Regions from separate parts of the Comamonas sp. 7D-2 genome, predicted to be linked through region 1. Evidence: riboswitches for the same ligand, from Rfam matches in the RefSeq annotation. Region 1 holds a riboswitch; the other holds the start of a gene.
The links. A riboswitch is a leader RNA that binds a small molecule or an ion and turns the genes downstream of it on or off. The one in region 1 is predicted to bind cobalamin.
Positions count from the first base shown of each region.

Region 1 (8,691 bases):
TGGGCACCTATGGAAACAATGAGCGAAGCGCACACCGTAAAGCCTGCAATCCAGGCGGAATAAAAATTAGTTGTCATGTCCATGAGCCGCTGACTCCTCCAAACCGGCCCGGATTCTTGCTCTGCGAAGCAATTAAGTAAAATTACATTTACTCAATTCAATGAAGAATTTCTAATGTTGGACTACGCGGGACTGGAAGCGCTTGCCGCCGTATTGCGCGAGGGAAGCTTCGAGCGTGCGGCGCGCAAGCTGCATGTAACCCCCTCCGCCATCTCCCAGCGCATCAAGCTGCTCGAGGAACGCGTGGGACAGGTGCTGGTGCTGCGCGGCACGCCTTGCACCGGCACGGAGGCCGGCCGACGCCTGTGCCTGCATGTGGAGCAGGTGGCGCTGCTGGAAAACGATTTGCGCCGCAAGAACCCCGAGCTGGTCCCCGAAGGACAGACCGCCTTGCCCACGCTGAAGCTGGCTGTCAATGCAGACTCCCTGTCGACCTGGTTCATGGATGCCATGGCGGCCTTCACGCAGGATGGCAACGAGCTGCTGGACATCAGCATTGACGACCAGGACCACACGGCCAAACGCATCAAGGAAGGCGAAGTCATGGCCGCCGTCACGGCCACGGGCTCTGCGATTGCTGGCTGCAACACCTGGCCCCTGGGCCGCATGCGCTATATCGCCGTGGCCAGCCCGGAGTTTGTGCAGCGCCACCTGGCCCAGGCCGAATCAGACCGGGAACTGGCCCAGATGCTGGCCAAGGCGCCAATGATGTACTACGGCCGCAAGGACAGCCTGCAGGACCAATGGCTGCACGGCCTGGGGCTGGACGGACGGCGCAACAACGCGCGTCACTTTCTGCCCTCCAACCAGGGCTACACCCGTGCCGTGGAACTGGGCATGGGCTGGGGCATGCACCCGGCACAGCTGATCACCCCGCAGCTGGCCAGTGGCGATTTGACGGAACTGCTTCCGGGCAGAGATCTCCACATCCCTATGTACTGGGCCCATACCCGCAATGCTCAGGCCAGCCTGCAACGCCTGACCGACTGCATCATCCATGCCGCAGCTGCCTGGCTGGAGCCCATGAAGGACTAGCTCAGTCTGCTGAAGACTTTTTCAGGCCGTAATAGAACACCCAGGCAGCCGCCAGGTAGAGAAAGGGATAAAGCGCCAGATAAGGGGCCAGATGCAGATAGGCCGACCATCGGTCGGCCGCGAAAAAGCTTGCATACACCAAGACCGCAAGCAATGCCCCGCTACCTGCCAGCAGGCCGGCATAGGCCAGCAAGGTGGCCAGACGCAAGAGCAGTCTGCCGCGCTCGACCAGCAGCAACCGGCCCGAACGCAGCTGCACGGGAATCTGATAGAGGCGAGCAAGTGCCATCAGGAAGACGATGGGCACCAGGATCAGAGGCAGGAAAAACATGTCTCGCAGCGCAATCAGGGGCGATGCTCGGACTCCACATGGCGCACGGCCGCCCTGGCCTGGGTGAGCATATGAAAGTCCAGAATGCGTGTCGCCATGATGGTCTCCCAGAGGAAGCAGCATAGAGCCAGCACAAAGGCCAGCACCCCCAGCAGAAAGCTGAAAACGGCATAGCCGTGTCCGCTGACGCCGTAGGCCTGGCCCACGAACAGCAGCACAATGGTCAGCCCTATGCACATGCCGCACAGCGTCAGCAGCGCGATGGAGACGTTGGCTAGCCGCCCGCGCTCGCGCAGAAAATGCAGCTCCTTGAGATGGCGGGCGATCAGATCGTGATCGTCCAGGGTGCGCAGGCTTTCCTCCAGCTTGCGGGCGCGGTCAATGATGCGGGCCAGCCGCCCCGCTACGGAGCCAATCATGCCGGCCACGGCAGTCAGAAAAAAAACCGGCGCAACAGCGAGCTGAATGCTGTGGGTGACGGTCTGTGCGTCGATGGACCAGATGCTCATGGTGTCCTCAAAATCAGGGGCTGTCTCAGCCTCTATTTTTATGCACAAATATCAGCTCAGTTTTGACTGAATTCACTCAAAAAACAGCCATGGCTGTTTTTCTACTGCGCCAGATGTTTGACGGCAATTGGCATGCCTGCCGCGATGCCGATGCTGGCCCTGTGTCTTTCCTTGTCGCCATGGATCCCGCCTCGTAGTCACTGCCGATGGCTGCTGCTATATAATTTTTAGCGAACGATCTTTCAGACTGCGGTCTGCCAAGCTTGTTCAACGTAGCAGGTGCCCGATGTTTCATCGGGTTAAACGGGAACAAGGTTCAAAGCCTTGGCTGCCCCCGCAACGGTAAGCAGATCAATCCACTTCACGGCTTTTGCACCAGCAAGAACCAGTCACTGGCGTTCTACGTGACCTCTTCAAGAGGTGCGCGGCAGCGCTGGGAAGACGAAGTGGCATGCCTCGCGCAATCTGCCAGCCCGGATACCGGCCTGTTAAGCGCTGACCGTCCGGGTGCAACTCCGGCAGTCGGCATTTGCAACGACCGTCTGCGGGGAGCAGCGTGACGGCAACTGATCGGCGACAGGCGCGCACAACCAGGCGCACTCCGGACACCGGTCATGTCTCGTCACATGCATGCAGGCTGGTCAGTTCTCGCTGACGACATGAAATCTTTCGCCCTGCCTGCTGCCCTGATCGGCCTGGCACCTGCCTTGACCTTGGCCGCAGAACCTTCGGCCAACAGCTCAAGCCCCTCCACTTTCTCCTCGGCAGCACAACTGCCCACCGTACAGGTCACGGACAACGCCCCTGGCGGACTGGGTCTGTCGCAGCCAACAACATCGGGCAGCCGGACCGGCATCGCCACCCGCGACCTGCCCGCCAGCCTCGACTATGTGGACGAGCAGACCTGGCAGGAGCGCGGTGACAGCCGCATGGCCGACATCATCGGCCGCACCGTGGGCATGACGCCACTGTCTGCCACCAGCTACAGCAGCCTGTCCTTCAGCACGCGCGGCTTCACCGGCACCAACTCGGTGGGCATCGCCGAAGACGGCGTGCGCCTGAGCGTGGCCTCGTCGACCACGCCCTACCCTGCCAACAGCTGGGGCTATGAGCGCGTGGAAGTGCTGCGCGGCCCTGCCTCCATCGTCTATGGCACGGGTACCGTGGGCGCCACGGCCAATGTGGTGCGCAAGCAGCCCAGCAAGGAGACGGTGCGCGAAGTACTGGTCGGGGCCGGCTCGCACGGTACGGCCAAGCTTGGTCTGGGCATGGGCGGCGCGCTGAGCGACACGCTGAGCTACCGCCTGGATGCCTATGGCCACCACACCAATGGCGAGCACGACATGAGCCGCGCCAGCGGCGGCAAGCTGATGAGCACGCTGCGCTGGCAGCCCACGGCGGCCCTGCGCATGGAACTGCTGGCCGATGTCAGCGACGAAAAACCTGCACGCTATTTCGGCACGCCCACCGTGAACGGTGCCATCGTGCCCGAGCTGCTGGGACGCAACTTCAACACCGCTGACAGCGATATCCGCATCAAGGACAAGCGCGTGCGCGCCCGTGCCCAGTACCAGGTCAACGACTGGCTGAGCGTGAGCAACGAGCTCTACCATTTCAAGGCCGATCGCTACTGGCGCAACATCGAAGCCTATAGCTACAACCCCAGCAAGCAGCAAGTGACGCTGGGTGACTATCTGGAGCTGGCCCACGATCTGGCCCAGACCGGCAATCGGCTGGAAACCACCATCCAGGCCGGAGCACACAAAGTAGTAGCGGGCTGGGAGGTAAGCCGCGCCCGGTTCAACTTTGCCCGCAACGACTATGCGGGCAGCGCGACCATCGGCGTGAACGAGCCCTCGCTGGGCTACTGGCCCAATACCTCGCCCATGCTGCCAAGTTACCGCACTCAGGCCACCACGCATGACTTCTATGCCGAGGATGCCTGGACGCTGACCGACAAATGGCTGCTGCTGGCCGGCATACGCCGCGCCCTCACGGACTTTGAGCGCAATGACCTGGTGGGCAGCGGCTCCTTCGACAAACGTCTGAGCGGAACGGCCTGGCGCCTGGGTCTGACGCACAAGCTCAGTGCCCAGACCAGCCTCTACGGCCAGCTATCCCAAGGCCATGACCCAGTCACCAATGTGCTGACCCTGAACCTGGGCAACAGCCCCTTCAAGCTGACCACGGCACGCCAGATCGAGCTGGGCCTGAAGCAGCAGTTCGCCCAGGGCCAGGGCGAATGGACGGCCGCCGCCTATCGCATCGAGAAGAAAGACATCATCACGCGCGACCCGAACAACGCTTTGCTGTCCGTGCAAGGCGGCAAGCAAAGCTCGCAGGGGCTGGAGCTGAGCGCGGTGATGCGCCTGTCGCCCAACTGGCGCCTTGAGGGTAATTACGCCTTTGTCGACGCCAAGTATGACCAACTGATCGAAGCTGGTGGCGCCGACCGCTCCGGCAAGCGTCCCACCAATGTGGCGCGCAACACCGCCAATCTGTGGGCCCACTACACCACCCACAGCACCCTGGGCCGCTGGCAGGCATCGCTGGGCGCACGTGCAGTGGGCAGCCGCTTTGCGGACAACGCCAACACCGCGCGCAGCGGCGGCTACACCGTCTGGGATGCAGCACTGAGCTGGCGTCCCCAGCCGCACAGCACCTATCGCCTGACGCTGCGCAACCTGACGGACAAGCTCTACACCTACTCGGCCGTCTCCAGCGCCAGGGCGTCACAGGCTTACCCGGGTGAGGGGCGGCGCGTCGATCTCACGGCCGAGTTCACGTTCTAAGTGCCATGCATCGCTTTGATATCAGTAGCTGCCTGCGCTTGTATTTTCTTGAGTTAAGACACTTTTAGCCATGAAGTCCTTTAAATACATGCGCCAGCAGCTCCTGTTACTGAAGCAACCGCTATGGTTTGCCGCGGTGCTGGCTTCGGCAGCAGCGCTCAGCGCCTGCGGCGAAAGCCATCAGGCCGGCAGCATCCCGCAGGCCTCACCCAGCAAACCGGCAAAAACAGCGCTCACCATCGATGTCTGCACCCAGCCCGTGGTCTATGACAAAGTTCCGCAGCGTGCCGTGGTGCACGGCATCAATCTGCTGGAGATGTTTCTTGCCCTGGGCCTGCAGGACAGGCTGGTGGGCTATGGCGGTCTGCGCGACATCAGCCGCCTGCCCACCGCCATGCAGCCGCTGCTGGCCGGCGTGCCCGATCTGTCCAGCCAGGGCATGAACCTGGAAACCTTGCTCAACGCACAGCCGGACTTTGTCTTCAGCGGCTGGTCCTATGGCTTCAGACCCGGCCAGATCACTCCTGCCAGCCTCAAGGAGCTGGGCATCGCCAGCTATGTGCTCAGCGAATCCTGCATACGGCAGGTGGCTCGCGAACGCGTTTCGCTGGAAGACACTTTCAACGACCTGCTCAACCTGGGCCGCATCTTTGACATCGCGGCACGCGCCCAGGCGCTGGTGGGCAAGCAGCGCGCCCAGCTGCAGCGCGTGACCGATGCCCTCCAGAACGTGAGCCACAAACCCAAGGTCTTTGTGTTTGACAGCGGCACAGACATCCCCGTCACCACGGGCCGCTATGCCATGCCCCAGGCCATGATCGAGGCCGCGGGCGCAACGAATATCTTTGACGATCTGGACAGCAGCTGGATGCGCGGCAACTGGGAAGACGTGATTGCCCGCGAACCGGACTGGATAGTCATCGTCGATAACGACAGACCCGTGACCGACGGCAAACGCCAGTTTCTGCTGGCCAAGCCCGAGCTGGCCCACCTCAAGGCCATACGCGAGCAAAAGTTCGTGCTGCTGGAGTTTGCCGAGGCAACGCCAGGCCCGCGCAATGTCGCCGCCACCCAGCGCCTGGCCCATGCGCTGCACCCTGAGCAGATACCCGAGCAGGTGAGCGAGCCATGATGCAGACCGCCGAGCACCCAAGCAGTGCGGCTTCGGTCAGCGCCACCGCCAATGCTTTCTCGGCCCAGCGCCGTCAACTGGCACTGTGGCTGGCGGCGTTGATCGCGCTGCTGCTGCTTTCGCTCACGCTAGCCATCACGCTGGGGCCGGTGCGCATGGCGCCGCAACTGGCATGGCAGATCACGGCGCATGAAATAGGCCTGCAGCTCAACAACCTGGGCTTGAACTTTGGCGGGTCCGGAGGTGACTGGACCGTGGCCCAGCAGCAAATCGTCTGGCGCGTGCGCCTGCCGCGCGTGCTGCTCGCCGCTCTGGCCGGAGCAGGACTGGCCGTGGTGGGCGTGGCCATGCAAGCCATGGTGCGCAACCCCTTGGCCGACCCCTATCTGCTGGGCGTGTCGTCTGGCGCTTCGGTAGGCGCGGTCAGCGTGCTGGCCTTTGGCACACTGGCCTTTGCGGGCGAGTTGGCCCTGCCGCTGGGCGCTTTTGGCGGCGCGCTGGCCGCCTGCACCACGGTGTATTTTCTCGCCCATGCCCACGGCAGGCTACTGGCCTCGCGCCTGATTCTGGGCGGCGTGGCCATTGCCTACTGCCTGGGCGGCGTCACCAGCCTGATCGTGCTCACGGCCGATCAGCGCGAACTGGCCAACTCGGTGCTGACCTGGACACTGGGCAGCCTGGCCGGCACGCGCTGGGACGAGCTGGGTCTGCCAGCCTTGCTGCTGCTGGCGGGCGTGGTGCTGCTGCTGACGCAGGCGCGCTCACTCAATGCCCTGCTCGCAGGCGAAGAAACCGCCATGACGCTGGGCGTGGACACCACGCGCACCAGGCGCTGGCTGTTTGTACTGGTCTCCCTGGTCACCGGCGTGCTGGTGGCGCTGACAGGCCCAATCGGCTTCGTGGGCCTCATCGTGCCCCATGTCACGCGCATGCTTGTGGGGGCCGAGCATCGCAGCGTGCTGCCCGTGGCGGCGCTGGTTGGCGCCATCTTTCTGGTCTGGGTCGATGTGTTCTCGCGCATCAGCTTTGCTCCGGCCGAGGTGCCTGTGGGCGTCATCACCTCGCTGCTGGGCGGCCCCTTCTTTGTCTGGATGCTGTGCCGCAAGAATGCCCGGGAAAGGCTGAGCCTGTGATGTTCCAAGCCCATCAAGCTCAGGCACCCAGCCAGTGCGAGCTGCTTTTGCAGGCCAGTCAGCTCAACTTTCAGGCCGCAGCGGCGCATATCGTGCGTGATGTCAGCCTGCAAGTGGCGCGTGGCCAGTTCGTGGGCCTGCTCGGGCCCAACGGCAGTGGCAAGTCCACGCTGCTGCGCATGATCTACCGCATCCTCAGACCCGCCAGCGGCACGGTCTGTATGCAGGAGCGCGACGTCTGGCGGCACAGTGCCCGCGACAACGCCCGTGCCATGGCCGTGCTGGCACAGGAAAATGCCAGCGAGTTCGATCTGCGCGTGCGCGATGTGGTGCTGATGGGACGCACGCCGCACCAAAGCGCCTTTGACAAAGACAGCGCGCAAGACTTTGCCATCGTCGCCCAGTCGCTGGCGCGGGTGCAGGCCCAGCCACTGGCCGAGCGCATGTTTTCCACGCTCTCGGGGGGTGAGAAGCAGCGCGTGCTCATGGCCCGCGCACTGGCCCAGCAGGCACCGCTGCTGGTGCTGGATGAGCCCACCAACCACCTCGACGTGCGCCACCAGTTCGAGCTGATGAATCTGATTCGCGGCCTGAGCCTGACCACTTTGGCCGCTCTGCACGAGCTGCCGCTGGCCGCGCACTACTGCGACCGCATCTACCTTTTGCAGCACGGTGCACTGGTGGCGCAAGGCACTCCGACCGAAGTGCTGACGCCAGAGACCATTGCCCGTGTCTACGGCGTGCGCGCCCAGGTGCACACCAGCGCACGCACGGGCAAGCCCGTGATCGAATTCATGCCGGATGAGCTGCTATGACCCAGACCTGCACTGAGCCCACGCCCTCTTTACCTGCAGCCAACGCCGGCCTGGCCATCGTGGTGCTCAGCCGCGGTGCGGCCTATGCGGGCGGCCTGACGGAACTGAGCGATCTGGCAACGCAGCTTGAGGCCCGGCTGGCTGCCGCACAAACGCCTGTGCTGCGTGTGCAGCCGGCCTTTGTGGACCGAGCACAGCCTGCCTTGCCCGAAGCGCTGGACCTGTGCGCCGATGCCGATCAGATATTGATCCTGCCCGTCATGGTGCCCGACGAGCCTTCGCTGCGCCGCTGGCTGCACAAGCTCATCATGCGCTGGCGCGCCAAGCAACAGGCTGGAGGGCAACCCGGCAAATACGCCCCTCGCATCGTTTTTGCTCAACCCCTGCTGCAGTTGCCGGCATTGGCCGAGCTGCTGGCCGCCACCATTCCCAGCGCACTGCAACAGCCCGATGTGCCGCAATTGCTGGCCGATGAAGACTGGGAGCGCGACCCCAAAGCCTGGTCCCAAGTGCCGGAGCACCAGCACCATGTGCTGTGGTGCGTGGGCCCACGCTGCGCGGCCAAGGGAGCCGTCGCGCTGTGGCCGCAACTGGCACGCACCGTGCAGCAAAACCCGCTGCTCAAAAAGCAGGTGATGCTGCTGCAAACCAGCTGCCAGTACCCGTGCAACCACGGCCCGCTGATGATCGCCTACCCCGAAGGCGTGTGGTACGGCCCCATGGATGCCACGACGATCGAGCCCGTGCTGACAGCCCATGTGCAGCAGCATGACTGCCCCCACGAACACCTGCGCGTGCATGGGCCACGGCCCGCGCTGCACGAATCAGTTTTACCTGTCGAATTTCCCTGTTGATCCCCATCCGGAGAGTGATCCATGCAAACC
Region 1 is NZ_CP094238.1:2,292,688-2,301,378, reverse strand. It holds gene MPZ60_RS10645 (LysE/ArgO family amino acid transporter) at 1-83, opposite strand, end outside; gene MPZ60_RS10640 (HTH-type transcriptional regulator ArgP) at 175-1,095, shown strand; gene MPZ60_RS10635 (hypothetical protein) at 1,097-1,426, opposite strand; gene MPZ60_RS10630 (DUF2721 domain-containing protein) at 1,441-1,935, opposite strand; cobalamin riboswitch at 2,196-2,439, shown strand; gene MPZ60_RS10625 (TonB-dependent siderophore receptor) at 2,595-4,727, shown strand; gene MPZ60_RS10620 (ABC transporter substrate-binding protein) at 4,798-5,859, shown strand; gene MPZ60_RS10615 (iron ABC transporter permease) at 5,856-6,992, shown strand; gene MPZ60_RS10610 (ABC transporter ATP-binding protein) at 6,992-7,807, shown strand; gene MPZ60_RS10605 ((2Fe-2S) ferredoxin domain-containing protein) at 7,804-8,661, shown strand; gene cobW (cobalamin biosynthesis protein CobW) at 8,683-8,691, shown strand, end outside.

Region 2 (8,691 bases), 100 kb from region 1:
CGCCTTCGACAAGAATCAGATCTGCTTCCTGGGCCGCCTCATGCAGACGCTGGCGCACATCCCCCTCGCCCGTCATCCACAAATCCACCGAATGCACGGGCGAACCGCTGGCCAGCTCGTGCCAATAAGGGTCCAGAAAATCCGGCCCGCACTTGAATACGCGCACCTTGCGTCCCTGGCGCGCATGCAGGCGAGCCAGGGCAGCCGTGATGGTGGTCTTGCCCTGGCCGGAGGCCGGAGCACTGATCAGCAACGCCGGGCAACGCAGGCCGGGTTCATGCATTGCGATGACTGTCATGGCCTCTTACCTGGCTTCCCACTTCACACCGATATAGCCGCTGCGGCCTTCGGTGGCATAGGTTCGGGCCAGCTCATAGCGCTTGTCGGCCAGGTTGTTGACGCGTGCCACCAGGCTCCATTCACGCGTCAGCTGCTTTTGCGCACTCAGATTCCAGAGCGTGTAACCGCCCAGCACGGTCTTGTTGGCGGCATCGTCAAAGCGCTTTCCGGCAGCCTGCATTTCGGCACCCAGCCTCCAGCCGGCCAGCGTGGTGTCGGCAGACAGATTGGCGTAGCGCTTGGAGCGGCGAGCCAGTTGCAGATCCTTATCGGTATCGCGCGGATCCTGGAGGTCCACCGAACCTTGCAGATTCACCATGGCCAAACGGGTGGTCGCGGCCAGGGTGATGCCTTCGTAACGAGCCTTGGCCACGTTGGCATAGCAGCCGCCGTAAGGGCCGGTATTGCCCGCACAGGAGCCGGTATTGCCTACATAGTTGATGAGATTGGAGACATTGTTGCGATAAAGCGTAGCCGAGAAGCTGTCGCTGCCTTTGCCCCATTTCAGGCCCAGTTCCACATTGCGGCCTTTTTCCGGCGACAGACTGGCATCGCCATATTGGCTGAAGCGCTGATAGAGCGTAGGTGCACGAAAGGCAGTGCCGGCCGATGCGGTTGCGCGCCAGTTGGGCATAAACTCATAGCCGTATGCAGCGCTGCCCGTTGTGTGGCCGCCAAATTCACTGTCGCGGTCATGACGGGCATTGAGCTGCAGTGTGTGCTTGCCAGCATGCAGGCCATAGCCCAGCGCCAGTGCGTTCTGAGAGCGATTGCGGCTGCCGATATCCAGGCCGTTGTTGACCAGCTTGTCCTCGCGGCGTTCCAGCGCAGCCGTCACGGTCTGCGCTCCCAGCCGCCATTCGTTCTGGAACAGATAGTTGTGCAAACGCGTATCGGTTTCATAGACACTGGGCTTGGTCTGGTAAAAATCGCGCGACTGCGTGTACTGCAGGCGCGTACTGTAGACATCGCTCCACTTGGCCAGCCAGTTCAGGCCTACCGCATTCATCTTGTAGATGCTGCGGTCGTCGGCCATGGGGCTGGCCTTGGAGACAGGGGCGTCATAACCCGCGTTCATATAGCTGGTCAGAGCCGTGGCTTCAACACGGTGATTGCTGTTGATCTGGTAGCCCACCCGCCCGTTGAAGGCGTTGCTGCGATAACCATCGGCATCGGGATTGAAGCCCGCAGAGGTCTTGGCATTGAAGCCGTTGCTGCTGGCATGCGAAACACCAAGGCTGTAATCCCAGCCGGCCACACCGCCGCTGACGCCGGTCTGCGCCTTCACCGTGCCACGACTGCCCCAGCCCAGGCCCACATAGGGCTTGGCTTTGCCCTCACCCTTTTTGGTAAAGATCTGCACCACGCCGCCCATGGCGTCAGAACCGTAAACAGCCGCAGCCGGGCCACGCAACACTTCAATTCGGTCGATCGCTTCCAGTGGGATGTCCTGCCAGGAGGCTCCGCCCGTGGACTGCGAATCCACTCGCACACCATCGATATAGACGGCTGTGAAACGCGTGTCGGCACCACGCAGATAAACGCTGGTGGTCGAGCCGGCGCCGCCGTTGCGCACCATCTGCACACCCGGCAGACGCGAGAGCACATCGGCCACACCCACGGCACCCGCAGTTTCAATCGTTTCACGGCCCACCACCGACATATCGGCCACCAGATCGGACAAAGGCTGCTCGATGCGATTGGCGGTGACCACGGTTTCTTTCATGTGCACCGCATCGGCCTGTGCAGCTGATTGAGCCTGTGCGGCAAACGCCACGGCCAACGCAGATGCCAGAAGAGTGGGACGGAGAACAAACGATGCGCGTGCGCGCGAAGCCACCTGCGCCATGCGCAGGGACGAAGATTGCGGACTCATGGAAAGCACACTTGAATACGCCCACATCAGCCTACCCGCCGACATTGAGCAAACATACCTGCACAGAATGCAGGCAACCCATGTTGGCCGGTATCCGGGCTAGGCGAATCATCCTCTTGCCGGCCTTCCCAGCGCGCAGCGCCAGTGGCCATGGGGAAAAAGGTGGAATGCCGCAGCATTCCATTCGCCGACCGTTGCGGGGGCAGCGCAGGTTCGGTGTGCCAGTGTGTCTGGCCAGCACCTCCCTGCTTCCCGTTGAACTGAGACCACAGAAAAGCGACCTCGAGCACCAACAGGCGCCCATTGTAATGAGCGCCACGCGGCGCAAATCCTTCATTCGGAGTAACCGAGCGCGGCTCAGGTGACGATTTTTTACCTTAAATATGCACTTGAGGTACACAGAACTTGTGCAGCACGCTACGATTTTGAGAGAAATATTGCAGTTTTACGATTGCGGCAGTCCAGCAGCCTGTGCTCCAGCGCAAACTGCTGAATTTGCCTGCACATTTATACTCACCCACGGACTGCAAGACCTACAATGGCAGAGTCTATGACCACCCAGCCCTCTCTTGATCTCATTGCCGAGCGCGTAGAGCGTCTGCTGGTGCGCCACGAGGAACTGCAGCGCACCAACACCCTGCTCACCGATCAGGTCATCGCTCTGACGCAAGAGCGCGATTTGCTGCGTCTGCGCCTGCAGGCCGCACGTGCGCGCGTCGATGCCTTGATCGAACGCCTGCCCGCCAACCAGGGAGAGTGACAGTCGTCACCCTCCATCACCAGACCCGCCACTGACGCCCATGAAGCAGATCGATGTGCAAATCATGCAGCAAAGCTATGTGCTGACCTGCCCCGATGGTCAAGAAGAACGTGTGCAGGAAGCCGTTCGCCGCGTGGATGAAGCCATGACCCGCATCCGCGACAGCGGCAAGGTCCGCTCGCGCGAGCGCGTGGCAGTGCTGGCAGCCCTCAATATGGCTTTCGACGTGCTTGACCGCGATGCCCAGCAAGCCCTTATGGCCAACGCCCAGGCAGAAATGCAGGCGCATGCTCAGGAGCAGTTCGCGCCCCACGAGATCAATGAGGCCGCCCAGGCTGAGCTGCAGCGCCAGCAGGAGCTTGCCGAGCAACTGGTGCTCAAGCTCGATCAGGCACTGGATGCTGACGCCAGGCTGCTCTGATTGGGTAACCTCAGCAGCAAAGCAGTCATGACCTCCGCGCGACTGCCAATACCCGTTAGAATAAAACCGTCTGCAAATCTGCCGGTTTTTATATTTCCTTGAACCAATGCTCAACGAGCATGGGCTTGATAAATCACCTATTGAGCGTGATCGTCTCGCGTCAGATGAACCCAACGATAGGTTGCTCTTGCCCACCTGAACCCCCGGTTCAGGATGACGAGCCGGTGGCATTTGCAGACACCTTTACACATACAAGCTGTTGATTTGCTTGCTTTCCAGCCATGAAGATGGCCTGAAGAATCAAACAAAGCCGAGCAATCGCAGGCAATTGAAATCAACAACTTGTGCATCTATCTGGATTGATGATTGGCCCGCGTTGCGGGCCTTTTTCTTGCCCAATAGACTGAAGCCATGCTTGCAGCCACCCTTCTCTGCCTCGTCATCGGCATCTCCGACGGTCGCACCCTGACCGTGCGCTGCGGTGAGCCTGGCGCTTATGAGCAGGTCACGGTCAGGCTGCAGGGCATCGATGCACCCGAGCGCAAGCAGCCATTCGGCGAGAGAGCCCGACAAGCATTGGCTGAGCTGACATTTCTTAAGGAGGCCGAACTGCGCTGCACCAAGACAGATCGGTACCAGCGACAGATCTGCTCTGTTTGGGTGACGCCTGCATCGGCACCCAGCGGGCCGCGCACGCTCGATGCCGGCCTGGCCATGATCACCCAAGGCATGGCCCGGTGGTACCGCGCCCGTGGCCACGAACAGTCTCCCCAGGCGCGGGGACAGTATGAGTTTGCCGAGCAAGAGGCCATGGCACGCAAAGTCGGGCTGTGGCGTGATCCAGAGCCGGCTGTGCCTTGCAGTCGGCGCACTCGCGCGGTTTTCTGCAAACCCTAAGTCGGTTGTCGCCCTAGCGAGCAGATCAGGATTTTCATGTTATTGCCCGCTGCACAGGGCGGATTCAACCGGTCGATGCAACACAAAGCAGCCGCTCCGAAGTGAAAACGCCAGCAAGCGTATGACATGATTCAGCGTCACCCTCGTCGCAGGCATACCCTGCCCCGCGCGCAGCGTCTCGCAGGCTGTGCGCCTTCCTGTTTGCCGCTGTCCACACCAACATCCCTCCGCCATGAGCACCGCCATCGCCCTTCAGCCCCGCCCTTTCATGACCGTGGATGTCTTCACGGCCGTGCCCTACCGCGGCAACCCCGTGACTGTAGTGCTCGATGGGCGCGACCTTGACGATGCACAGATGCAAAACTTTGCGCGCTGGACCAACCTGTCCGAGACCACCTTTGTCCTGCCCCCGACGGACGCGGGCCGCGCCCAGGGCGCCGACTATCGAGTGCGCATCTTCACCCCGACTGCCGAAATGCCGTTTGCCGGCTACCCGACGCTGGGCACCTGCCACGCTTGGCTCGCCCAGGGCGGGGTCCCCAAGCATCCAGAGCGCATCGTGCAAGAGTGCGCCAAGGGTCTGATCCCCATCCAGCGCTCGATCCACGGCCTGGCATTCGCCACTCCGGCCCACCAGGCCCTGCCCCTGCCTGACCATTTGCACCTGATCTACGAGGCTCTGGGCATAGACGCAGCCCAGGTGCAGGATGCCGCCCACCTGGACAATGGAGCACAGTGGCTGTGCCTGCTGCTGGACAATACCGACAGCGTTCTCGGCCTGGAGCCCGACTTGGCACGCATCAAGGCCCTGGGCCATAAGGTAGGGGTGGCTGCTCTGTATCGAGCCACCAATGCGATGCCACTGATCGGCAATGCCTGTCAGGAGACACAGGCACAGCTCGAAGTGCGCGCCTTTTCCACCACCGGTGTGGAAGACCCGGTTACCGGCAGCCTGAATGGCAGCCTGGCTCAGTGGCTAATCGCCCAGAAACATATGCAGGCGCCCTACGTGGCAAGCCAAGGGATCCGTGTGGGTCGCAACGGCCGAGTGTCCGTGCAGCAGGATGCACAGCAACAACTGTGGATTGGAGGCCACACAGTCACCTGCATGCAAGGCACGGTCCAACTATAAGAGCGCCCCCGATCCATGAGGCGTGCACCGACGAGCAATGCAGCCAACTTCAGCAGCGCCTCGTGGGCACCAATAGCGACTTGTACAAGTTGGCTGGCAACTTGACCAAGCTTGAAGTCCCCTTGAAGTGAGATGCAATGTACAAGGTGGCATTGCAGACGCCGAACCGGCGTCTGAACGGCTGGGCCGATTGAATCTGTCGCTGTTCGGTCGAGAAGACCGCAGTAACGTTGGTAGCTGGGCCTGAAGTAGGCTCAGCTCGAAAGCACCGCACGAACCAATGCCTCTACGTGGATTTCAACGGTATCAAGGCAGGGAACAGGGCTGTTGTGGTCACCAAGGATCAGCGGCAGTTCAGTGCAGGCGAGTGCTACATGGTCGATACCTTCACGTTGCTGCAAATCCCGAATGATGGCAACGAACTCCCGGCAAGTGTTCTCTTTGACAAGGCCATGCTCAAGTTCGGCCTCGATCTTGGCCTGGATTTGCGCAATCTGATGCTCACTGGGCACGATAACTTGTATGCCCCGATCTTCAAAAGGTGTCTTGAAGAATGTATTCGTCATGGTGAACACGGTACCCAGCAAACCGACTTTTCGCGCGCCTCGCTCCTGTGCCGCGTTGCAGGTGGCATCAATGGCACTCACTATGGGAACCGGCGACAGCGGGAGTATGCGGTCCAGAACGATGTTGGGCGTATTGCCAGTCAAACCCACCATGTCCGCACCACCGGCGGCCAGGCTGTGAATTGCCCCGAGCACATAGTCGGCAAGCTGCTCGAACTCGCGTTCACGACAAAGGCTGAACACCTTGAAAGCGTTGAGGCTTTCGATGGACAGGCGAGGCAGATTCTCCTTGCCCGTCTGTGTCTGAACGCCGTGAATGATCTTTCGGTAATAGGCCACGGTGGACTCCGGGCCGATGCCACCAATGAGGCCGAGTTTCTTCATTTCGCTGTTCCTTGAGGTAATTCCGGGTGATTGCCCATGGCGACATTCAGCGAGGCCGCTGAATTGCCTGCTGAAACGGTGCCAGCATGTGTTTCGATGAAGCGCCTTAGCAGCATCAACGGCGTTGGTGTCGGACTAACACCTTGCAGCATGGCTGCTGGATCCAGACCTTCCGCGCGCAGCACTTGCGCTCTTGCATTGATGCAGGCTGCCATGACTTCCGATGTGAACTCTGGATGAAACTGCACGGACACCGCGGTGGGGCTGTATCGGACTATCTGATGGGGATCGTGAGCTGAGCGAGCCAATGCCCTGGCTCCATTGGGCAGGCGCAGGATGGTCTGAAGATGTGTGAGGTGGGCCAGGAAGCGAGGTGGGCATCCGGCAAGCCAGTCGTCCGGCTCAGCAACCGCCAGTTGTTCGATTTCCAGACTCCCCATCTCTCTGCCGTCAGGGTGGTAGTCCACTGCTCCTCCCAGTGCATGAGCCATAAGCTGATGCCCATAGCAAACTCCCATGAGAGGCATCCCCTGTGCCACAGCCTGCCGTATCCATATGGCGGTCGCTTCGCTCCAGGGATGCTGATCGGTCACCATGGACCACGAGCCCGTGATGATCGCCGCACGGTGCTGCCCGGGCTCGGGCAGAGGTTCTCCTTCATACACCTTCACTATGTCCATGGTTTCGGGCCTGCAGCCGGCAGCTGCCAGAAACCACTGGGGAAGATCGCCTGCGATGACTCGAATGTCCTCGGGCGGCGTGCCCGCCTGGATCAGCAGCAAAGATTGAGAGTCCACGAGAAATGTAGGAAGGTGGCAAGACCTCACACTTTAGTGAAACAAATCCATCATGAATACTGAATTTCAATGATGAGAAAATCTCCAAATGAGAAAGATCGATCTGGAATCGTTGGCGTTCTTCAAGTCTGTTGTGGATACCGGTAGTGTCACCCAGGCTGCCAGGCAGATGAACCGCGTGCAGTCCAATGTCACCACGCGCATCCGCAATCTGGAGGAGCGTCTGGGCGTGCAACTCTTTTTGCGGCATGGCAACCGGCTCAAGCTCTCGGCCGAAGGCGAGGTACTGCGCGGCTACGCCGAACGGATATTGCGACTGTCGTCAGAGGCCGAGTCCGCAATGCTGCTTCGGGCGCCGCAGGGTACGCTGCGACTGGGCACACTGGAGAGCACGGCTGCGGCGCGACTACCTCCGTTTCTATCCAGGTTTCATGAGCGCTACCCGGATGTATTCATCGAACTGGTTACCGGATCCACATCACGGTTGTTGGACATGGTTCAGCGTTATGAAGTGGATGCAGCGCTGATTTCTGAGCCGTTTACGGCACCGGGACTGGCGACCCAGAAAGCATTCGATGAGGAACTGGTGCTCATCGCCGCACGCTCGGCTACCGGTGTGCTGGATTCGGAACAGTTGTCACGCTGCACAGTGATTGCATTCCCTGCAGGCTGTTCGTACCGTCGAATCCTGGAGGAATGGTTTGCCAGCATCGGAACTGCCCCTCACCGCGTTCTGGAGATGGCGTCCTACCACGCCATCGTGGCCTGCATTGCAGCCGGTACGGGCGTTGGCATCATGCCGCGCTCCATCTTGAGGGCCGTACATGCCGAACCACAGTTGCAAGTGCTTCCCCTGCCCAGACACTATGCAGAAGTGACCACGCATCTGGTCTGGTTGCCACAGCAGGAGTCAGCCTCCACGGAGGCGTTGAGGCAAATGCTGGCCGCCAACCGCCTAAAGAGTTGACCTTAAGCTCTTTGAGCTTAAGCAGCCGCTTCTGGTCGTTTCCGACCAGACACCATGCCGCAGCCGCAGCGGCCTGCTCCGAGTCACTCTCGCCTGACCGATGGGCCGCCGATCAAAATCGTCCACAAGCGCATCTACCGAACTTCTTGCAGCACCTGAAGTCCCACAACAACGATTAGCCCAAGCTCATCAAAGTGCCGCAGGAAGAACTGAGGCAGGCCAACCACGTCAACTCCTTCGACAAGCCCAATGATTTCCCTATTGAAATAGACGCCAACGCCACAGGCGTGATGATTGCGGTCGATGACTGGGAAATGCCTTTGGTTGAAGGATGCTGGACTTACCCAGTCAATACTATGCGATCGGAACCTCCCGGAGTGGCTGGGCGACACGAGCGCGCAGTGTCTACAGGAAGGTCCTTGGAGTGCCAGGTAGGAAATAGCGGCGTTCGCACAGGATGTGGTTCTTACTGCTTAATCACGGCGCCAGCCAAGGCCTCCAGAAGTGTCATCCCCGCCTGCCCACAGCGGCATGCTGCCTGGACCTTGATAC
Region 2 is NZ_CP094238.1:2,188,731-2,197,421, reverse strand. It holds gene MPZ60_RS10145 (cobyrinate a,c-diamide synthase) at 1-298, opposite strand, end outside; gene MPZ60_RS10140 (TonB-dependent receptor domain-containing protein) at 305-2,215, opposite strand; cobalamin riboswitch at 2,283-2,524, opposite strand; gene MPZ60_RS10135 (hypothetical protein) at 2,766-2,975, shown strand; gene MPZ60_RS10130 (cell division protein ZapA) at 3,016-3,396, shown strand; gene MPZ60_RS10125 (thermonuclease family protein) at 3,808-4,293, shown strand; gene MPZ60_RS10120 (PhzF family phenazine biosynthesis protein) at 4,526-5,425, shown strand; gene MPZ60_RS10115 (aspartate/glutamate racemase family protein) at 5,680-6,375, opposite strand; gene MPZ60_RS10110 (glutamine amidotransferase) at 6,372-7,172, opposite strand; gene MPZ60_RS10105 (LysR family transcriptional regulator) at 7,261-8,139, shown strand.
Region 2: linked by a shared signal. The riboswitch ahead of MPZ60_RS10140 (TonB-dependent receptor domain-containing protein) and the one ahead of MPZ60_RS10625 (TonB-dependent siderophore receptor) in region 1 are both predicted to bind cobalamin.